Regions from separate parts of the Streptomyces sp. NBC_01283 genome, predicted to be linked through region 2. Evidence: riboswitches for the same ligand, from Rfam matches in the RefSeq annotation. Region 2 holds a riboswitch; each other region holds the start of a gene.
What was found. Region 2 has a riboswitch for thiamine pyrophosphate ahead of thiC (phosphomethylpyrimidine synthase ThiC). Riboswitches for the same ligand answer to the same signal wherever they lie in the genome.

Region 1 (7,456 bases), 1.8 Mb from region 2:
TCAGCAGGCGCGGCCTGGGCGCGAGCGCACGCGCGAGAGCGACCCGCTGCTGCTCCCCGCCCGAGAGCGAGGCGACAGCCCGCCGCTGCGCACCCGGCAGCCCCACGAGTTCGAGCAACTCGGCTACCCGGTCGGCCTGTTCACCCCGCGATACGCCGTGCATCCGCAGCCCGAAGGCAACATTGCCCGCCACATCGCGCTGCGGGAAAAGCTGATGGTCCTGGAACATCAGGCCGACGCCCCGCTTGTGCGCGGGCACCCCCCGCTGGTCCCGGCCGTCGAGCAGAACCCGCCCCCCGTCGAGTTCCTGGAGCCCGGCGACGGCCCGCAGCAGCGTCGACTTGCCGCTGCCGCTCGGCCCGAGCACGCACACGATCTCGTGCTCCTCGACCTCAAGCCCGACACCGTCGAGCACGGCCCGCGCCCCGAACCGAACGGTCGCATCAGCCAGAGTCAGCAGCCCCGCACCCTGCCCCGACCCCACACCCACACCCACACCCACACCCATCAGAACTCCCCAGTCGTGCGGTCGGTACGGAGGCGTTCGAGCAGCAGCAGCGACACCGCGCACACCACCATCAAGATCGTCGAAAGTGCCATCGCCTGCCCGTAGTTGAGCTCACCGGCCCGCCCCAGGAGACGGGCCACGGCGACCGGCAGGGTCGGGTTGTCCGGCCGCGCGATGAACACCGTCGCGCCGAACTCCCCCAGGGAAACGGCGAAGGCGAACCCCGCGGCGATCAGCAGCGCCCGCCGCACCATCGGCAGATCGACCTCACGCCACGCCCGCAACGGCGATGCCCCGAGCACGGCGGCCGCCTCACGCAGGCGTCCGTCCACCGCGCGCAGGACGGGAAGCATGGTGCGTACGACGAAGGGCACGCCCACCAGCGCCTGCGCGAGCGGCACCAGGATCCATGTGGACCGAAGGTCCAGCGGCGGCTTGTCCAGCGTGATCAGGAACCCGAAGCCGACCGTCACCGCGGACACCCCGAGCGGCAGCATCAGCAGCGCGTCGAAGCCGCGCACCAGACGGCCGGCCCTCCGGGTGAGCGCCGCCGCCGCGAGCCCGCCGATCACCAGGGCGATGGCGGTGGCGGCGAGCGCGTACTGGAGCGAATTCCACACGGCCTCGATCGGCGGGACGAGGAAGGCCCCGCCCTCCGCCGATGTCAGCTCCCGGTAGTAGGTGAAGCCGTAGCCGTCGGGGCCGCTCAGCGAGCGCTCGATCAGGACCCCGAGCGGCAGCAGGATCAGCACGGCGATGGTGAGCATGACCCCGCCCAGCAGCGCCCACTGCCCCGCGCCACGCGGCCGCCGCGCCACCGCGGACGCGTCGACGAGCTTCAGGGCACTCTCCCGCCTGCGCACCGTCCACGCGTGCACGGCGAGGATCAAGCCGACCGCCGCGAACTGCACGATCGTCAGGACGGCGGCCGTGGACAGGTCGAGGAGCTGGGCGGTCTGCCGGTAGATCTCGACCTCAAGGGTCGAGTACGCGGGCCCGCCGAGGATCTGCACCACACCGAACGAGGTGAAGGTGAACAGAAAGACCATGAGGGAGGCGGCGGCGACCGCGGGCCCAAGCGCGGGCAGCGTCACGGTGCGCCAAGCGGTCCACCGCGAGGCGCCGAGCATCCGCGCGGCCTCTTCCTGGCGCGGGTCGAGCTGCGACCAGAGCCCGCCGACGGTCCGTACGACGACGGCGTAGTTGAAGAAGACGTGCGCGAGCAGGATCGCCCACACGGTCGTGTCGAGCCGCACACCCCACATCTCATCGAGCAGCCCACCGCGCCCGAGCAGCGCGAGGAACGCGGTCCCGACGACGACCGTCGGCAGCACGAACGGCACCGTGACGACCGCCCGGAGCACCTGCTTGCCCCTGAACTCGAAGCGCACGAAGACATACGCGCCGGGCAGCGCGATCAGCAGCGTGAGCGCGGTCGACGCGAGCGCCTGCCAGGTGGTGAACCACAGCACGTGCCGGACGTCGGACTGCCCGACGACCTCCGCGATCCGCCCGAACTGCCACGCCCCGCCCACCTTCAGGCCGCGCGCGACGATCGCGGCGACCGGATAGGCGAAGAAGACCGCGAAGAACGCGACGGGCACGGCCATCAGACCGAGCCGCGCCGCGCTCCCGCGCGAGCGCCCCTTACGGGAAGCACTCCCCTTACGTGAAGGGCTCCCCTTGCGAGAGGCGCTCCCCTTAGGGGATCCGCTTACTTCAGTACGAGCGAGGTCCACGACTTGACCCACTGATCACGGTTGTCGGCGATCTTCTTCGGGTCCATGGTCTCCGGGTCGTCGACCTTCACGCCGTGCTTGACGAACAGCTCGGGCAGCTCGGTCTTCTCCCGCACCGGGTTCACGAACATGTTCAGCGGCATGTCCTTCTGGAACTCGGCGCCGATCAGGAAGTCGAGCAGCGCCTTGCCGCCCTTCTCGTTCTTGGCGTTGCTGAGCAGACCCGCGTACTCGACCTGCCGGAAGCAGGTGCCGGTCGCGACGCCGGTCGGCGCCTGCTTGGGCTGCGGCTTCGCGTAGAGCACCTCGACGGGCGGCGAGGAGGCGTACGAGACGACGAGCGGCCGGTCGCCCTTCGCCTTCTTGCCGCCGGCGGACCCGGAGAACTCTTCGTTGTAGGCCTGCTCCCAGCCGTCGACGACCTTGACGCCGTTGGCCTTGAGCTTCTTCCAGTAGCCCTGCCAGCCGTCGTCGCCGTACTGCGCGGCGCTGCCGAGCATGAATCCGAGGCCGGGCGACGAGGTCGAGGCGTTCTCGGTGACCAGCAGATCCTTGTAGGCGGGCTTGGTCAGATCCGCGAAGGACTTCGGCGGCGCCAGCTTCTTGTCGGCGAAGTACTTCTTGTCGTAGTTGACGCAGATGTCGCCGCTGTCGACGGGCGTCACCCGGTGCTTGTCCCCGTCGACCCGGAACTCCGACCCGACCTTCTCCGAGCCCTTGGCCTCGTACGACTGGAAGAGGCCGTTGTCGAGCGCACGCGAGAGCAGGGTGTTGTCGACGCCGAAGAAGACATCGCCCTGCGGGTTGTCCTTCGAGAGGATCGCCTTGTTCACGGCGGCACCGGCGTCGCCGTCCTTCAGGACGTTGACCTTGTAGCCGGAGCTCTTCTCGAACGCCTTCAGTACGTCCTTGGAGACGTTGAAGGAGTCATGGCTGACGAGGGTGACGCTCTTGGAGTCGGCCTTGTCGCCGCTGTCCGACGAGCTGCCGCACGCGGAGAGCGCGACGAGCCCGATGCTCACCGCGACCGCGGTGACCGTGACCTTCTTGGTGGTGCTCACTGAGTTCATTCCTCCTGGAGTGACCAGGAAGAGACGCGGCCCTGCCCGCGGACCAGACCGGATCGGACGGGTCCGCGGGCAGGGCGCAACAGCTTGAGTGATGTCCGAACTTCCTACCCGGAATGACCCGGGCAAGGTTCAGAGGGTCTGCGGCCAACCTGTCCTTGGCTGCCGCACTCTCAGCGCTGTGGCGCTCCCCTGTCGGAATATGAAGATGTGTTCCGGCTATGAAGTTGTGTTTCGGCCAGCCTAACGCCCGGCAGACTAACGCTCCGACGCGGCGAGCTGACCGCACGCCCCGTCGATCTCCTGGCCCCGGGTGTCACGAACCGTGACGGGCACCCCATGAGCGGCAATGGCGTCCACGAAGGCCTTCTCGTCCTCGGGCCGCGAGGCCGTCCACTTCGACCCGGGCGTCGGGTTCAGCGGAATGAGGTTCACGTGCACGGGCTTGTTCTTCAGCAGCCGCCCGAGGCGGTCACCGCGCCAGGCCTGGTCGTTGATGTCGCGGATCAGCGCGTACTCGATGGAGAGGCGACGCCCCGACTTGGCGGCGTACTCCCACCCGGCATCCATCACTTCACGCACGTTCCAGCGCGTGTTGACGGGTACGAGGGTGTCGCGGAGCTCGTCGTCGGGCGCGTGCAGCGAGATGGCGAGGCGGCACTTGAAGCCCTCGTCGGCGAAGCGGTGGATGGCGGGCACCAGACCGACGGTCGACACGGTGATGCCACGCTGCGAGAGGCCCACACCGTCCGGCTCGGGATCGGTCAGCCTGCGAATCGCCCCGGTCACCCGGTTGTAGTTAGCAAGAGGCTCACCCATCCCCATGAACACGATATTGGAGAGCCGAGCGGGCCCTCCGGGGATCTCCCCGTCCCGCAGCGCGCGCATCCCGTCAACGATCTGATGCACGATCTCGGCGGTCGACAGATTCCGGTCGAGCCCGGCCTGCCCCGTCGCACAGAACGGACAGTTCATCCCGCACCCGGCCTGCGACGAGATGCACATCGTCACGCGGTCCGGATAGCGCATGAGCACGGACTCGACGAGCGTCCCGTCGAAGAGCCGCCACAGCGTCTTGCGCGTGGTGTCGTCGTCACAGCTGATGTGCCGCACCACGGACATCAGCTCGGGAAGCAGCGCCTCCTGGAGCTTCTGACGTGAACCGGCGGGAATGTCGGTCCACTGCTCCGGGTCGTGCGCATACCGCGCGAAGTAGTGCTGCGAGAGCTGCTTGGCACGAAACGGCTTCTCGCCGGCAGCGGCAACGGCTTCCTTGCGCTCGGCGGGCGTGAGGTCGGCGAGATGCCGCGGCGGCTTCTTGGCTCCGCGGGGCGCGACAAAGGTGAGTTCTCCGGGTACAGGCATGGTCCATCCAGTGTCGCAGACGATGGGAGCCCTCCCCTGTCCACCCGCGGCGGCACGGAGAACCGGTCGGCGAAAGGCCTGTCATGTGCCTGACATGGATCACTAGAGTCTTCACCGACAACATCAACTTCGCTGGAGGTAATCAGCACGTGTTGAATCAAACGGGGAAGGCGCTCTTGATCGGCGCCACCGCAGCGCTCGCCGTGACGACCGCGGCACCGGCCCACGCCGGGACCGGCGTCCAGGCCGCGGCGGTCAGCAAGCACCAGGAAGTGCGCTGCGTGAAGCAGAGCGGCAGGACCTGCGCGTACTCGGTCTCCTTCTTCTACTGGAACAAGAAGGGGTCCGCCAAGCGTGGCCTGAACTACGTCCAGTCGGCCAGGTCTCCGTACAAGGCGGGCAAGGCGCGCTGGCTGTACAAGCAGCCGGGCGGCTCGACCCACGTCGGCAAGAGCTGGCGCAAGGCCCACTCGATCCCGCACGGCAACGCCGCCGAGGTCGAGTGGGGCAAGGTCGGGACCACCACAGGGCCCAGGCTCCGCAAGGGCACGCTGGTCTGTGTGCAGTGGAAGAACCTCTCGCAGAAGGCGTGCCACAAGCTGAAGTAAGCGGCGTACGGCACACCGCACGCGGCATGCGAAAAGGGGCTCGCCGTCCAGATGGACGGCGAGCCCCTCACGTACGCATGCGCAGGTCAGCCGGACCCTACGAAGATCACGAGCAGCAGCCACACGACCGGTGCGGTCGGCAGCAGCGAGTCGAGGCGGTCCATGATGCCGCCGTGCCCCGGCAGCAGCGTGCCCATGTCCTTGATGCCGAGGTCACGCTTGATCATCGACTCGCCCAGGTCCCCGAGCGTCGCGCTCGCGGCGACCGCGAGGCCGATGAGCAGCCCCTGCCACCACGTGCCGCCGTCGATCAGGAACTCCATGCACAGCGCGCCACCCGCCATCGCGAACGTCACCGCTCCGACCAGGCCCTCGCGGGTCTTGCCGGGGCTGATGCGCGGGGCGAGCTTGTGCTTGCCGAAGCGCCAGCCGATCGCGTACGCCCCGGTGTCGCTGACCACGGTCAGGAGCAGGAACGTGAGCACCCGCATCGCGCCGTCGTCCGCGGTGAGCATCATCGCCACGAACGTGGCGAGGAACGGGACGTAGAACGCCGCGAAGACGCCCGCCGTGACGTCCTTCAGATAGCCCTCGGGCGGCTCGGTCATCCGCCAGACGAGCACCGCGAGCGCGGTGAGCGCCATGGCGACCCAGGCGCCCTCGGGCCCGCGGACGTATCCGGCGACGACCATCGCGGCGCCGCCCACCGCCAGCGGGACCAGCGGCGCCTTGATCTCCTTGCGCTCCTGGAGCCGCGAGGTGAGCTCCCAGAGGCCGACCACGACGGCGACCGCTATGACGCCGATGAAGACGGCCTTCACGATGAAGAGCGACGCGATGATCACCGCGCCGAGCCCCACGCCGACTCCTATGGCCGCCCCGAGATCACGGCCCGCGCTCTTCTTCTGCGGCGCTTGAGGCGCTTGAGGCGTCTGAGGCACCTGCGGTGCCTGAGGCGTGCGCGGCGCCTCAGGGGCGGGCTGTGATGCGCTGGGCATGGGCTCCTGGGGTACTTCAGGCATGTCAGGCACGATGGGCATGGGCTGCGTCTCTGCTGGATACAGGGCGTCATGCGCATCGTACGCGGGACCTGCCGGGGCAGCCCCTTGAGCAGGGCCCTGGTCGGGCGGCCCCCAGTACCCGGCTCTGGGAGGCGCCCCCCAGGAAGAGTCGTTCACGGATCGGATTCCTCAGTCCTCAGACTTCGAGCCCTCAGCCCTCAGACCTCGAGCAGCTCGGCTTCCTTGTGCTTGAGCAGCTCGTCCACCTGAGCGACGTACTTCGCGGTCGCGTCCTCGAGCTCCTTCTCCGCGCGACGGCCCTCGTCCTCGCCGATGTCGCCGTCCTTGATCGCCTTGTCGAACGTTTCCTTCGCCTTGCGGCGGATGGAGCGGATCGAGATCTTGGAGTCCTCGGCCTTGGTCTTGGCGACCTTGATGTACTCCTTGCGGCGGTCCTGCGTCAGCTCGGGGAACGTCACCCGGATGATGTTTCCATCATTGCTGGGGTTGACGCCGAGGTCGGAGTCGCGGATCGCCTGCTCGATGTTGCGCAGCGCGCTCTTGTCGAACGGGGTCACCACGGCCATCCGCGGCTCGGGCACCGAGAACGAGGCCAGCTGATTGATCGGCGTAAGGGCGCCGTAGTAGTCAGCCACGATCTTGTTGAACATCGCCGGGTGCGCACGGCCTGTGCGAATCGCGGCGAAGTCCTCCTTGGCGACCACGACGGCCTTCTCCATCTTCTCCTCGGCCTCGAGGAGGGTCTCTTCGATCACCACTTGCTCCTGCGTGTTGTGAGTGGGCTGGGGCGCCCCCACACGGTGAAGTAGGGGGAGTCCATGGGGTGTCGGCTGCGTCGCGTCTCTTTCCCTGCACCGTGTCCGACCGGCAGGGCTTTGTCCATCCCTCGGAGGGCGTCCCCGAGATCAGGCGCGGGTACCCCCGTCGCCCACGAGTGTGCCGATCTTCTCACCCTTGACGGCACGCGCGATGTTTCCGGAGGAGAGCAACTCGAAGACCAGGATGGGCAACTTGTTGTCGCGGCACAGCGTGATCGCGGTCATGTCGGCGACCTTCAGGTCGCGGGTGATGACCTCGCCGTACCCGAGCGCGTCGTACTTCACCGCGTCCGGGTTGGTCTTGGGGTCGGAGTCATAGACACCGTCGA
Region 2 (7,456 bases):
GAGCTTTTCCAGCCCGGACTTCAGCAGCCCGGACTTCGGCGGGCCCGACCACAAGCCGGAGTAGCACGCGGCACGCCGGGGTAGTACGCGACGCTGCTTCGGGCGGGCATGACACCCGCCCGAAGCACGGCGCGGACCATCGCTGAGCCGATTTGGTCGGCTCGGTCAGCTCAGCCGATTCGGTCGGCTCAGTCGGCTCAGTCGGCGATGGGGAGGTACACGCGGTTTCCTGCTGCCGCGAACTCCTTGGACTTCTGCTCCATGCCCGCCTCGATCTCGGCCTTCGGGCCACCGTGCTCACGCCGGATGTCGTGCGAGATCTTCATGCTGGGCAACTTCAGCCTGGAACCGGCACATTCTCGATGGGCGCCAACCCTGAGCAGCTTCGGGCCGTCTCAGAGAATTGGGCCACGCAGAGTCGCCTACGGCGCAGGGGTTGTCACCTTGATGGAATCCACCTGCAGCTCCGGAGCGGTCCTCTCGCCGCCGATCTGATTCTCGTACTCGATGGATCCGCTCACTTCGACCTTCGCCGTGAAGCTGTCATCCGTCACGATCTTCGCGAACGCTTTTACGTCCCCGGTCAGAACGGTGTTGGTCGGGCACTCGTAAGCGTCGGTGTGCCGAACTCCGTCGACGTCCGCGCGAAGAGCCTCGGCACCAGTTGCTGCGTCGGACCGTGTGACCACTCCGTATACGACGTAGCACTCGCCGGTGTGCGCGTCAGGGTCCTTGGCCAGTGCCAAAGGCGACCAGCATCACCCCGAGGAGTGTCAATCCGCACGCCGGACTGGCACTCCCATCTGCCGCAAAGTCCGTCCGGTGATGCTCTGCCCAGTCCAGCCTTGGCAGGCGCCAGAGGCACCACACCCCTCGGCTCGTCCGGGGCCGGCCAAGCAGGATTGCTCAGCACTTTGGGCAGGTCCCTGAAGGAAAGGCTGCAGAGCAGGGGCTTTTGCACTGAGCCAGGCATACGCTGGGCAAAGAGAGTGCGATCGCTAGACGTACTGAGGACGGGCAACCCGTCTCCGTGGGATTGAGCCGCTGATGTCTCCCCAGAAGAAGATCACACCCGGCACCGACGAGGGCTGATCAACTGGGGGCCCACATGGAACAGCTCCAAGCAGTGCAGCAAGTAGACCGCTACGTGCACGAGAGGCGCTCGACGGACCAGAGATTCGTCGGTTGGGGCATCTACTTCTTTCTCCTGTCATGGGTGACGCTAGGCATCTACGGAGTCGTGCTGTTCTATCGCCGACTCAACCGTGCTGACCTCTTCAGAGGTCGCCGTGTGCACTACTACAACGCGGTCATCGAGGCCTCAAAGCAGTACGCCGAGGAGCATGGCCAGTACGAGGCCAGTCACGATGAGCTGGACGACCTGCAGCGCTTTGTGAAAGGCCGTTTCGAGGATGAGCACAAACCAATCAAAGCTGGACTGTCGGTCTTCCTGTCCTTCATCACGCTAGGGGTCTACGGATGCATCGCGATCTATCGGTTGATGCGCTTCTGGTGGCAGATCCAGCTCACTGAACAGGACTTCGACGACAAACTCAGTGTCGCCTGGACCAAACTCGGGATTGTCCGGTATCCGCTGACCTTCGAGCCCGTCCAAGCGCTGAACCGCAGCTTCGGGATGCACTTCCTTCTCTCGTTCGTCACGCTCGGGATCTACGGCATCGTGTGGGACTACCGACTTCACACCGACCCGGAGAAGCTCTACCCCGAGGTGCACTCCACCGAGGACGCGGTCCTCAACGCTCTGCGGGTCGCCGATCCGGTCCTCCCTCACTAGCCATCCGCTGTGGTTCGCCGTACGGGGAAGCGCCGCTCCAGAAGCCGAAGTCTCCTGGAGCGGCGTTTAACTGCGCGTCAGTCCGCCAGCGGCAGGTACACCCGATTCCCGCTCGCGGCGAACTCCTTCGACTTCTGGAGCATCCCCGCCGCGACCTCCTCAGCCGTCGCGTCCGCAGCCGCAGTACCGCCGAACTGCTCCGTGATGCTGTGGCTAATCTTCATGCTGCAGAACTTCGGACCGCACATCGAGCAGAAATGCGCCGTCTTCGCGGGCTCCGCGGGGAGCGTCTCGTCGTGGAACTCCCGCGCCGTGACCGGGTCGAGAGCCAGGTTGAACTGGTCCTCCCAGCGGAACTCGAAGCGTGCGTCCGAGAGCGCGTCGTCCCAGTCCTGCGCGCCCGGGTGCCCCTTGGCGAGGTCCGCCGCGTGGGCCGCGATCTTGTACGTGATGACGCCGGTCTTCACGTCGTCGCGGTTGGGCAGGCCCAGGTGCTCCTTGGGCGTGACGTAGCAGAGCATCGCCGTGCCCCACCAGCCGATCATCGCGGCGCCGATGCCGGACGTGATGTGGTCGTACGCGGGCGCGATGTCCGTGGTCAGCGGGCCGAGCGTGTAGAACGGCGCCTCCTCGCAGATCTCCTGCTGAAGGTCGATGTTCTCCTTGATCTTGTGCATCGGGACATGTCCCGGGCCCTCGATCATGGTCTGTACGTTATGACGCTTGGCGATCGTGTTGAGTTCCCCGAGCGTGCGCAGCTCGGCGAACTGCGCCTCGTCGTTGGCATCCGCGATCGAACCGGGACGCAGACCGTCACCGAGCGAGTACGTCACGTCGTACGCCGCGAGGATCTCGCACAGCTCCTCGAAGTTCTCGTAGAGGAAGCTCTCCTTGTGGTGCGCGAGACACCAGGCCGCCATGATCGAGCCACCGCGCGAGACGATGCCGGTCTTGCGGTTGGCGGTCAGCGGGACGTACGGAAGGCGCACGCCCGCGTGCACCGTCATGTAGTCCACGCCCTGTTCGGCCTGCTCGATGACCGTGTCCTTGTAGATCTCCCAGGTCAGCGCCTCGGCCTGGCCGTCGACCTTCTCCAGGGCCTGGTAGAGCGGCACGGTGCCGATGGGCACGGGGGAGTTGCGCAGGACCCACTCGCGGGTGGTGTGGATGTTGCGCCCGGTGGACAGGTCCATGACCGTGTCGGCGCCCCACTTGGTCGCCCAGGTCATCTTGTCCACCTCCTCCTCGATGGAGGAGGTCACCGCGGAGTTGCCGATGTTGGCGTTGACCTTCACCAGGAACTTCTTGCCGATGATCATCGGCTCGATCTCCGGGTGATTGACGTTGGCGGGGATCACCGCGCGGCCCTCGGCGACCTCCGCGCGCACGACCTCGGGGTCGAGGTTCTCGCGGATCCCGATGAACTCCATCTCGGGCGTGATCTCGCCACGGCGGGCGTACGCGAGCTGCGTCACCGCCTGGCCGCCACGGCCCCGGCGGGGCTGGCGCGGGCGGCCGGGGAAGACCGCGTCGAGGTTCTTCAGGCCGCCGCGCGGCGAGGTGTGCTTGATGCCGTCGTCCTCGGGACGGGGCGGGCGGCCCACGTACTCCTCGGTGTCGCCGCGGGCGATGATCCAGTTCTCGCGGAGGGGCGCGAGGCCCCTGCGGACGTCGGTGTCGATGGACTCGTCGGTGTACGGCCCCGAAGTGTCGTACAGGGTCACGGCCTTGCCGTTGGTGAGGTGCACCTGTCGGACCGGCACCCGCAGGTCGGGGCGTGAACCCTCGACGTACGCCTTGTGCCAGCCGATGGACTTCCCGGCCTCCGCGGCGACCGTGTTCTCGCCGTTTCCGGCGTTCTCGCCGTTCTTGTTGTTCTCGTCGCTGCTGGAGGCAGGCGTGCGTGTGTCCGATGTGGTCATGAGACCTACTCCCTACGCCGGCATTACCCGGTAACAGGTTCGGCGGTCGACGCAGCGGATTCCGTACGGTTCATACCGTTTCGTACGGAGGTCAGCGCCCTCTCAGCCCGGTGCTCCGAGCTCCCGCGATTGCAAAGGTGCCTCCACGCTAGCGTCACGTCGGGCGCGCTGAACAGAGGGCCCCCTCCGTTCTTGCGATGATCGGGCAGTGACCACCACACAGCCGCCGTCCCAGCCGCCCGCCCAGAACGTGCCGCAGGATCCGCACGGGCACTCCCACAGCCATGGCCCGGCCGCCCCCGTCTCCAAGCATCTGCGCAAGGTCATCGCCGCCGTGCTGATTCCTTTCGCCGCGGCGGTGGTCGTGGGGCTCGCGGTGTTCTGGCCAGGGGGCGCACCGTCCCACGAACGCACCGGAGTCGGCTTCGACCGGCAGACCCAGTCGGCCACGGTGACGAAGCTGCAGGAGCTCCCCTGCAAGGACGTGAACGCCTCCCAGACCCCGCCCAACGGCGACACCTCCACCGCCGAGGGGCAGTCGGCGCAGTCCCGTGCGAAGGGCGTCTGCAAGAAGGCGACGATCGAGGTGACCAGCGGAAAGGACAAGGGCCGCACCTTCACCGAGATCGTCCAGCCGGACTCACCGCGGCAGTTGCGCCAGGGCCAGGAGGTGGTGGTCGCCTACGAGCCCACGGCCCCCGAGGCGTTGCAGTACTCGGTCACCGACGTGAACCGGAAGTTCCCCATGGCGCTGCTCGCCGGGATCTTCGCCCTCGCCGTGGTCGTGGTGGGACGGATGCGCGGCGTCATGGCCCTGGTGGCGCTGGCGTTGAGCTTCCTGGTCCTGACGTTCTTCATCCTGCCCGCGATCCTGCAGGGCTCGAACCCGCTGGTCGTGGCGGTGATCGGGGCCAGCGCCATCATGCTGATCGCGCTCTATCTGTGCCACGGCCTCACGGCGCGTACCTCGGTCGCGGTCCTCGGCACGCTGATCTCCCTGCTCCTCATCGGCCTCCTCGGCTCGCTCTTCATCGGCTGGGCCTCACTGACCGGCAACACGGACGACAACACCGGCCTGATCCACGGCCTGTATCCGTCCATCGACATGAGCGGCCTGCTGCTCGCCGGCGTCATCATCGGCTCGCTCGGCGTGCTCGACGACGTGACGGTGACGCAGACGTCCGCCGTCTGGGAACTGCACCAGGCCAACCCCACGATGGGCTGGCGCGGTCTGTACGGCGCCGCCATCCGCATCGGCCGCGACCACATCGCCTCGGTCGTCAACACCCTGGTCCTGGCCTACGCGGGTGCCGCGCTGCCCCTGCTGCTGCTCTTCTCGATCGCCCAGAGCAGCGTGGGCACGGTGGCCAACAGCGAGCTGGTGGCCGAGGAGATCGTGCGCACCCTGGTCGGCTCGATCGGCCTGGTCGCCTCCGTACCGGTGACGACCGCGCTCGCGGCCCTGGTGGTCTCGGCCGACCGCTCGACTCCCACGGGCCACACGGGCCACACGGGCCACACGGGAGGCACAGCCCACGCGGGAGGCGCGGCCCACCCTGGAGGCGGTGCCACTCCCGCCGCTCCCGCGCCCCCTGTCCACCCCGCACCCAAGCAGAGCCGCGGCGGAAAGGGCCGGCGCCGCAAGGCCTGAGGCTCACGCGTCCCGGCACCGCAAGGCTCACGCGGCCGATGCCACGAAATGCACCAATCTGCCGTACGGCTGCGCCCCTTGGCTCGCGGAGTCAGCCGGCGCTCTGCTCCTCGGCGAGGATCCGGTCCAGCGCTTCGTCCAGGTGGGTCTCGAAGTCGGCGAGCGCCCGCTCCTGCCCCAGCGGAACCAGCTTGTCCGTACGGTCCAGGAAGGCGAGGAGCGGTGGGATCCCCACCCTGAACAGCGCCTGGTCCGCACCGACCTGAAGCCGGATCAGCACCTCGTCGAGCAGCTCGGGATCGGTGGGGGCGATGTGCACGTCCCCGTCACCGCAGGCCCCGCCCACCCCGTCGACCAGCAGCTCCCGCCCGAAGGCCCAGGTCACGGGTGCGTCTCCGGGGAGATGGAAGGTCAGCCGGACGGCGTAGGGATCGCCGGTCTCATAACGCAGCTCCACCGGGATGCGAAACGACAGCTCCTCGGAAACGAGGAAGCTCATCATGACCTCTGCCTGGACCGACTCGCGCATCGTCCGCCTACCCCGTCGCTAAAGCTCGACTGGCCAGGAACCAACTCCCTGACACTCATGGCATCTTGCTTAACGTACACATCAGATCACAAGGAGTGAGTTTTCAGATGCTGATAGAGAAGGCAAGTGTCCCTAGTAGCCTTCCGATCTCATTCTGCAAGCGCTCAGCCGCAGGGAGTAGCCGGTCCGCCTGATAGGCCGGAACGGAAATTGCCATGGTCGCCGCAGTGTTACCCGCAGTGATCGGAATCGCGGCGCAGACCGTCCCCAACGCGTACTCCTGCCGCTCCACCACGGGCTTCATCCGGCCCATCCCGTCCAGGCGTCGGATGAAACTCCGGTTGTCACGGACCGAGTACCGGGTGGTCGACTGCACCGGATAGCGGGAGAGGTGGTCCTGCCGCTGTTCGTCGTCGAGTTGAGCGAGCAGACATTGCCCGATCGCATGGGCGTGTCCGGTCTCGCGGAAGTCGGCCCACTCCTCCACCGCCGGATTCCCGGGTGTGTCCGCGACGGCCACGACCTCGATCTCGCCCTCGCGGTAGACGGCGAAGTACACCGGTACGCCGATGGCGTCCCGCCAGTGCTCCAGGGCCTCCCCGATCATGCCGCGACGATTCTGCTGCGCCCCGCTCGTACTCAGCCTCTCGGCCGCCTCCCCGAGCACGAACACACCCTTCTCGCGGCGCAGGTAGCCCTCGTGCGTCAACGTGCGCAGCAGGTGATACGCCGTGGGGAGTGCGAGCCCGGCCTCCCGGGCCAGCTGTTTGGCGGGCGCCCCCTCCTGATGCGCGGAGGCGGCCTCCAGCAGGTGCATCGCCCGCTGCACCGAACCAATGAGAGTCGGCGCGGCTGCGGTTGAGGCCGTGACGGTCGGCGATGCCTCGAACGGGGGGTCGTTGGAGGAGATGTCGGCGGGTGTGGCGTCAACCGTGGCCAAGGTTCACTCCCGAAACGCGTGGGGGTTCCGCCCGTGCCCGGGGATACACGGGTGGGAGCGCAGTGCGCCCGCGCGCGGGGCTCACCCCGCGTCGGTTTTCGGACTCTAACCGTTGGCCGCCGGCCTAAGGCGCCGCACCAGGAAACTTCCCCCACCCGAGCGAACTGTTGCCAGAAGTCACCAATCGCTGCGGGAAGAGGACGAGCCGGATATGAACTTCCGTACGACGTAGATGAGTCCACCCACCAAGGCGACGAAAATCAGTGCCTTGAACAACAGGCCGACCACAAATCCCACGACGCTCGCTATCAGACCGCCGAAGACGACCAGTGCGATGACAGGCACCGCGACCCACTTCACCCACCACGGCAATCCCGAGAAGATCTCCTGCGCTGCCATCGTCCTTACCTCTCTCCGCATCCGTCCTGCTTCTTGCATTCGATGCTAGGCGGGCGGAGGACCCGACGGGGGCTTCGCATCCCTTGTCCTCCCCTGATCCGCCCCCTAGGGAACCCCGAGGTCGCAGCCCTGAGAAGTCAGCCCTGCGGCGTAGAGGCCCAGCCCTCCAGCGGAGATCAGCCCTCCGGCGGTGAGAAGACGACGAGCACCCGCAGGTCCT
Region 3 (7,456 bases), 2.0 Mb from region 2:
GGCGCGGCGCTTCACCTCCGTGCCGCGATTCTCACTGAGTGCCTGCGCGGGGGTGCCGGGCAGGGTCGGGTCCGGAGTGAAGAGCCACTCCAGCATCTCTTCGTCGGAGAAGCCGTCGTCCCGCAGGAGCGTCAGGGTGCCGGTGAGGCCCTTGACGATCTTGTCGCCGTCGATGAAGGCCGCCGGCACGGCGAGCGCGCGGTTCTCACCACGGCGCACGGCGATCAGCTGGCCCTCCTTGACCAGCTGGCGCACACGCGTCACCTCGACGTCGAGCATTTCTGCGATGTCGGGGAGGTGGAGCCACTCGGGGACGAGAGCATCAGTCTTTGCGTCAATCTCGGTCACGGGGACAAGCGTAGCTCCGGGCACCGACAGCGGCCGGGCAGCGGGTCCCCCGCGGTCCCGGCGTCGGTGACGGCAGCGCTTAGGGCAGCACTGCCTTCTTGAGCGGTACGGCGGGGTCCGCCGCCAGCTCGGCGGACAGGCGGGCGCCCGCCTCGATCAGCTTGCGGCCCTGCGCCAGGTCCCTGGGACGGCCCACCGCGAGGAGGGCCACCAGGGCGCCCCGCCGGAGCCAGCACACGCTCCAGGCCGCCCCCGAGGGGTCGCCGCGCCACACCAGCTCGTCGGCGGACGCGTGATGGCCCGCGTACTGGACGAAGCGGCCGAACTGCTCGGACCAGAAGTACGGGACCGGGTCGTACGCCGAAGGGGTCTCGCCGATGATGTTCGCCGCGACCGTGCGCGGGCCCTGGAGGGCGTTGTCCCAGTGGTGGACGAGCAGGCGCTCGCCGTACCGTCCCGAAGGGAAGGATGAGCAGTCGCCGACCGCGTACACGTCGGGTTCCGACGTCCGCAGGTGGTCGTCGGCGAGGACCTCACGGTGGGCGCCCAGGGTGATGCCGGAGTCCGCGAGCCAGTCCGTGGCGGGGCGTGCGCCGATGCCGACGACGACCGCGTCCGCGGGCAGCCGGGTGCCGTCGTCCAGGAGGACGCTGCCGGGCTCGACGCGGTCCACGCGCGCGTGGGTGCGCAGTTCGGCTCCGGAGTCGGCGTACCAGGACGTCATCGGCGCCGCGACCTCCGCGGGCAGCGCCCCGGCGAGCGGACGCGCGGCGGCCTCGACGACGGTGACCGAGCAGCCCGCCTCGCGTGCGGCGGTCGCGAACTCGGCGCCGATCCAGCCGGCACCGACGACCACGATGCGGTGCTGTTCGGCGAGCACGGGCCGCAGCCGCTCGGCGTCGTCGAGGGTGCGCAGCAGATGGACGCCGGGGACCCCGGAGACACCGGGGAGCAGGATCGGGCGGGCGCCGGTGGCGATGACGAGGGCGTCGTAGGGCACCGGGCCGGACGCGGTGTCCAGTTCGTGGTCCGCGGGGCGGACGCCCGTGACCTCGTGGCCCAGGCTCAGCTCGATGCCGAGTGCCTCGAAGTCGATGTCGAAGGCGGAGCCCTCCGCCTTGCCGAGCAGCACGGCCTTGGACAACGGCGGCCTGTCGTACGGCTGATGGGGCTCCGCGCCGATCAGGGTGACCGCACCGGCGAACCCCTGCTCGCGCAGGGCCACGGCGGTCTGCACCCCTGCCATCCCCGCACCGACGATGACGACCCGGCGCTCTTCCTGCCTCCGCTGCTCACTCACCCGATCACTCTAGGGCGGCGGGCGACGCGCGCCTCAGGGACCCGCGAGGAGATCTCTGACACACCGTCACTGCTCCTGACCGCCCAGCTGCCCTACCTACCCCGGGACACCAAGGGCTAAGGTTGCCGTGCAGAGCACTCGCGGGAGCCCGGACGCACCGGGCTGAGAGGGAGGCTGGACGGCCTCCGACCGTACGAACCTGATCCGGGTCATGCCGGCGAAGGGAGGGGCTGGACACCCATGCATCCACGTACACCACCCCGGGAGACGACCGACGTCCTTGTCGTCGGGGGCGGCATCATCGGCCTGGTCACGGCCTGGCGGGCGGCCCAGCGCGGCCTGTCCGCCGCGGTCGTGGACCCCGAGCCCGGCGGCGGCGCGGCGCAGGTCGCAGCGGGCATGCTGGCCGCCGTCACCGAGCTGCACTACGGGGAGCAGGCGCTGCTCGGCCTGAATCTGGCCTCCGCGCGGCGCTATCCCGACTTCGCGGCGGAGCTGACCGAGGCGAGCGGCCGCGATCTCGGCTACCGCGCGTGCGGCACGCTCGCCGTGGCGCTCGACTCCGACGACCGTGCCCATCTGCGGGAGCTGCACGCCCTTCAGCAGCAGTCGGGGCTCGCATCGGAGTGGCTGAGCGGGCGCGAGTGCCGCCGCCTCGAACCGATGCTCGCACCGGGCGTCCGGGGCGGACTGCGTGTCGACGGCGACCACCAGATCGACCCGCGCAGGCTCGCCGCGGCGCTCCTGGTGGCCTGCGAGCGGGCGGGCGTGGTCTTCCACCACGCGTGGGCGGACCGCCTGTCGGTCGTACGGGACCGGGCCACCGGTGTCGTCCTCGCCGACGGCACCGCCCTGGAGGCCGGTCAGACCGTGCTCGCCGCGGGCAGCCTCAGCGGACGCCTCTCCGGCGTCCCGGAGGGTGTCCTGCCGCCCGTACGCCCCGTGAAGGGGCAGGTGCTGCGGCTCACGGTGCCGCAGCGGTACGCGCCGTTCCTGAGCCGCACCGTGCGCGCCGTCGTGCGCGGCAGCCACGTCTACCTGGTGCCGCGCGAGAACGGCGAGCTCGTCGTCGGCGCGACGAGCGAGGAGCTCGGCTGGGACACGACGGTCACCGCGGGCGGCGTGTACGAGCTGCTGCGGGACTCCCACGAGCTCGTACCCGGCATCACGGAACTGCCGCTGACGGAGACCCGCGCGGGCCTGCGCCCCGGCTCCCCCGACAACGCGCCGCTGCTCGGTCCGACCGCGCTCCCCGGCCTCCAGCTGGCCACCGGGCACTACCGCAACGGCGTACTTCTGACGCCCGTCACCGGTGACGTGCTGGCGCACGCCCTGACCACCGGTGAACTGCCCGACGAGGCACGGGGGTTCACCCCTCTGCGCTTCGCCGGCACCCCCCGCACGCAGCGCTTCATGGAGCAGCCCGCATGACCCTCCCAGCAGTGACAGCCGTCTCCGTCAACGGAGAAGCACGCGACGTGGCCGCGGGCACCACGCTCGAAGATCTCGTCGCCACCCTGACCGCGGCCCCGTCCGGCGTCGCCGCCGCCCTCAACGAAACCGTCGTCCCGCGCACGCGCTGGTCGGCCACCCCGCTCAGCGACGGCGACCGCGTCGAGATCCTCACCGCCGTACAAGGAGGCTGAACCGACATGGCAGACGACGCCTTCGTCATCGGCGGGCTCACCCTTTCCTCCCGCCTGATCATGGGTACGGGCGGTGCGCCGAGCCTGGACGTCCTCGAACGCTCCCTCGTCGCCTCCGGGACGGAGCTGACGACGGTCGCGATGCGCCGCCTCGATCCCGGTGTGCAGGGCTCCGTGCTCTCCGTCCTGGACCGGCTCGGCATCCGTGTGCTGCCGAACACGGCGGGCTGCTTCACCGCGGGCGAGGCCGTCCTGACCGCCCGGCTCGCGCGGGAGGCGCTCGGCACCGACCTGGTCAAGCTGGAGGTCATCGCGGACGAGCGCACGCTGCTGCCCGACCCGATCGAGCTCATCGACGCCGCCGAGATCCTCGTCGACGACGGCTTCACGGTCCTCCCGTACACGAACGACGACCCGGTCCTGGCCCGGAAGCTGGAGGACGTGGGCTGCGCGGCGATCATGCCGCTCGGCTCCCCCATCGGCTCCGGGCTCGGCATCCGCAACCCGCACAACTTCCAGCTGATCGTCGAACGCGCGGGCGTGCCGGTGATCCTCGACGCGGGGGCGGGCACGGCGTCCGACGCGGCGCTCGCGATGGAACTGGGGTGTGCGGGTGTGATGCTCGCCTCCGCTGTTACACGGGCGCAGGAACCGGTTCTGATGGCCGAGGGCATGCGGCACGGCGTCGAGGCGGGACGGCTCGCGTACCGTGCGGGGCGCATTCCCCGGCGCCACTTCGCCGAGGCGTCCTCGCCCGTGGAGGGAATGGCCCGGCTCGACCCGGAGCGGCCCGCGTTCTGAGCGTCCCGCGCCTGTTACAGCTCGGCTGCAGTCGGGGCCCGAGTCCGACCGGGCGGGCAACCGTGTCAGCGGTGGCTCGTAGACTCCCTGCGTGGACACGACCCTTCAGGACCCGCTCGTCGGGCAGGTGCTCGACGGCCGCTACCGCGTGGACGGGCGGATCGCGGTCGGCGGGATGGCCACGGTCTACCGGGCCGTGGACACCCGCCTCGACCGCGTGCTCGCGCTCAAGGTGATGCACCCGACGCTGGCCGCCGACGTCTCGTTCGTCGAGCGCTTCATCCGCGAGGCGAAGTCGATCGCCCGGCTCTCGCACCCGAACGTGGTGGGGGTGTACGACCAGGGCGCCGACGGTGCGTACGTCTATCTCGCGATGGAGTACGTCGCGGGATGCACCCTGCGTGACGTGCTCCGCGACCGCGGCGCCCTGCAGCCGCGCGCGGCCCTCGACATCCTGGAGCCGGTCCTCGCCGCGCTCGGCGCCGCACATCGCGCGGGGTTCGTGCACCGCGACATGAAGCCGGAGAACGTCCTCATAGGGGATGACGGCCGGGTCAAGGTCGCCGACTTCGGGCTCGTGCGCGCGGTGGACACCGTCACGAACACGACCGGCACGGTCCTCGGCACCGTCTCCTATCTCGCTCCCGAGCAGATAGAACACGGCACGTCCGACACGCGTGTGGATGTGTACGCGTGCGGGGTCGTGCTCTACGAAATGCTGACCGGCGCCAAGCCGCACTCGGGTGAGTCCCCCGCCCAGGTGCTCTACCAGCACCTCCATGAAGACGTGCCGCCCCCGTCGGCGGTCGTTCCGGGGCTCCCCGTCGAGCTCGACGAGCTGGTCGCCTCCGCCACCGCCCGCACGCCCGACGTCCGCCCGTACGACGCGGTGGCGCTCCTCGGGCAGGCCAGGGCGGCGCGGGCCGCGCTCTCCGTGGAGCAGCTGGACGCGGTGCCGCCGCAGGCGCTCACGGCGAGCGGAAGCGCCGGACACGACAACTCCGACGACCGTACGGACGTGATCCCGCGCGCGGGGCGGTCCGTACAGCTGCCGCTTCCCACGGACGGCACGACGGCCGCCGACGAGGACCGGCAGAACCGGCAGGACCAGCTCAACCGCACGAGCGTCCTGGCGACGCCGCCGCCCGCCCCGCCGGCCGCCCCCGGCCGCGGGCGCCCCAACCCGCGCCGCCGCATGATGACGGTGATCGCCGCCGTGCTCCTCGCGCTGGGCCTCGGCGCCGGTGTCTGGTACATCAACTCCGGCCAGTTCACGAAGGTCCCGCCGCTCCTGGCGAAGACCGAGTCGGAGGCCAAGAAGCGCCTCGACGAAGCCGGGCTCGAAGTGAACGACGTCAAGCACGCGTACAGCGACACGGACAAGCGCGGCACCGTCATGGCCACCGACCCGAAGGCGGGCGAGCGCATCCGCGACAACGACCGGGTGACGCTGACCATCTCCAGGGGACCCGAGATCGTGAAGGTCCCGGACGTCGGGGGCAGCCGCCTGGCCGACGCGAAGGACAAGCTCAAGGACGCCGGGTTCGCTCCCGGGATGACGAACAAGGCGTTCAGCGACGACGTCCGCAAGGGCGCCGTGATCAGCACGGATCCGAAGGCGGGCACGAAGCGCAAGGCCGGCTCCGCCGTCGCGATCGTCGTCAGCAAGGGCGTCGCGATCGACATCCCCGACGTGACGGGCGACTCCCAGTCGGACGCGAAGTCCGAGCTGGAGGACGAGGGCCTCAAGGTCAGGATCGAGAAGGCGCGGGCCCACTCCGAGGAGGACAAGGGCACGGTCGTCGAGCAGTCCCCCCGGGAGGGCCAGAAGCAGCTCGCCGCGGGCGACACGGTCACGCTGACGGTGTCCATCGGCCCCGAGATGATCGAGGTCCCGGACGTCGAGGGCATGAGCGTCGACGACGCGACGCAGGAGCTGGAGGACGCCGGCTTCGACGTCGACGAGGACCGCGGCCTGCTGGGCATCTTCGGGGACACGGTGAAGGACCAGTCCGTGGACGGCGGCGACAAGGCCCCCAAGGGCTCGACGATCACCATCGAGATCCGCTGATCCACCGGTCCGGCCGACCGGCCGGTTCTCTGATCCGCTGACGGGACACTCACGCGCTCGTGCCACCCTTGAGCGCGTGAGCAGCGACAAGTCCCCCAGCACCCCGTCCCGCGGCCCCTCGTCCCGCAATCCCGTCGGCGGCCATGTCCCCGTGGCCGGCGGTCTCGCCAAGGTCGGGCTCTCGTACGCCCGTGAGCTGGGCGCCGAGGCCGTCCAGGTCTTCGTGGCCAATCCGCGGGGCTGGGCCACGCCACCCGGCGATCCGAAGCAGGACGAGGAGTTCCGCGCGGCCTGCGCCGCCGAGGGGATTCCCGCGTACGTCCACGCGCCCTACCTCATCAACTTCGGCTCGCACACCGAGGCGACCGTGGAGAAGTCCGTGGAGTCCCTGCGCCACTCGCTGCGCCGGGCCCGCGACATCGGCGCGCTCGGCGTCGTCGTGCACACCGGCTCCGCGACCGGCGGCCGGGACCGTTCCGTCGCGCTGAACCAGGTGCGCGACCGGATGCTGCCGCTGCTCGACGAGCTGACGCACGACGACGACCCGTTCCTCCTCCTGGAGTCGACGGCGGGCCAGGGTTTCTCGCTCTGCTCCCGCACCTGGGACTTCGGCCCGTACTTCGACGCGCTCGACGCCCACCCGAAACTGGGCGTCTGCCTGGACACCTGCCACATCTTCGCGGCGGGCCACGATCTGGCCGGGCCCGGCGGCATGAAGCAGACGCTGGACCTCCTGGTCGACACCGTCGGCGAGGGCCGCCTGAAGCTGGTGCACGCCAACGACTCCAAGGACGTGGTGGGCGCCCACAAGGACCGCCACGAGAACATCGGCACCGGCCACATCGGCGAGGAGCCCTTCCGCGAGCTGATGACCCATGCCGCGACCGAGAACGTGCCGCTGATCATCGAGACGCCCGGCGGCAAGGAAGGGCACGCGGCGGACGTGGCGCAGCTCAAGGAGCTCAGGAGCCGCTAGCGACCCGCGACCCAGAGATCCCTTGAGGAATACCCCCTAGGGGTATACGGTTCTTGCCAGGCGGCAGGAACCGTTGTCCGACGTTGGGGGATTCTCATGCAGCACGACCACGACACTCACGCCGAGCACGCGCACCACGAGCAGCGCGCGCACCACGGGCACGAGGGGCGGCACGGGCACGAGGGGCACCACGGCCTGGGCAAGGTCAGCTGGCGCATGGCGGCGCAGGCCACCCTTCACTGCCTCACCGGGTGCGCCATCGGCGAGATCCTCGGCATGATCATCGGCACCGCGCTGGGCTGGGGGAACATGCC

Region 1: another riboswitch for thiamine pyrophosphate. It lies ahead of OG302_RS12825 (thiamine ABC transporter substrate binding subunit); the one in region 2 lies ahead of thiC (phosphomethylpyrimidine synthase ThiC).
Region 3: another riboswitch for thiamine pyrophosphate. It lies ahead of thiO (glycine oxidase ThiO); the one in region 2 lies ahead of thiC (phosphomethylpyrimidine synthase ThiC).

What each region holds. Positions count from the first base shown of each region.
Region 1 covers NZ_CP108430.1:2,865,704-2,873,159, forward strand. Annotated here, with positions in the region: gene OG302_RS12815 (ABC transporter ATP-binding protein) at 1-508, opposite strand, end outside; gene OG302_RS12820 (ABC transporter permease) at 508-2,247, opposite strand; gene OG302_RS12825 (thiamine ABC transporter substrate binding subunit) at 2,223-3,317, opposite strand; TPP riboswitch at 3,401-3,518, opposite strand; gene rlmN (23S rRNA (adenine(2503)-C(2))-methyltransferase RlmN) at 3,573-4,679, opposite strand; gene OG302_RS12835 (hypothetical protein) at 4,829-5,287, shown strand; gene OG302_RS12840 (phosphatidate cytidylyltransferase) at 5,374-6,465, opposite strand; gene frr (ribosome recycling factor) at 6,507-7,064, opposite strand; gene pyrH (UMP kinase) at 7,215-7,456, opposite strand, start outside.
Region 2 covers NZ_CP108430.1:4,698,891-4,706,346, reverse strand. Annotated here, with positions in the region: gene OG302_RS21445 (hypothetical protein) at 1-64, shown strand, start outside; gene OG302_RS21440 (hypothetical protein) at 198-326, opposite strand; gene OG302_RS21435 (hypothetical protein) at 423-746, opposite strand; gene OG302_RS21430 (DUF4234 domain-containing protein) at 1,109-1,795, shown strand; gene thiC (phosphomethylpyrimidine synthase ThiC) at 1,873-3,717, opposite strand; TPP riboswitch at 3,710-3,854, opposite strand; gene OG302_RS21420 (YibE/F family protein) at 3,926-5,368, shown strand; gene OG302_RS21415 (SsgA family sporulation/cell division regulator) at 5,460-5,897, opposite strand; gene OG302_RS21410 (IclR family transcriptional regulator) at 6,001-6,714, opposite strand; gene OG302_RS21405 (DUF5326 family protein) at 7,015-7,236, opposite strand; gene OG302_RS21400 (cupin domain-containing protein) at 7,413-7,456, opposite strand, start outside.
Region 3 covers NZ_CP108430.1:6,664,624-6,672,079, reverse strand. Annotated here, with positions in the region: gene OG302_RS30200 (Rv2175c family DNA-binding protein) at 1-348, opposite strand, end outside; gene OG302_RS30195 (NAD(P)/FAD-dependent oxidoreductase) at 428-1,594, opposite strand; TPP riboswitch at 1,779-1,891, shown strand; gene thiO (glycine oxidase ThiO) at 1,889-3,079, shown strand; gene thiS (sulfur carrier protein ThiS) at 3,076-3,294, shown strand; gene OG302_RS30180 (thiazole synthase) at 3,301-4,095, shown strand; gene pknB (Stk1 family PASTA domain-containing Ser/Thr kinase) at 4,187-6,166, shown strand; gene OG302_RS30170 (deoxyribonuclease IV) at 6,243-7,142, shown strand; gene OG302_RS30165 (DUF4396 domain-containing protein) at 7,239-7,456, shown strand, end outside.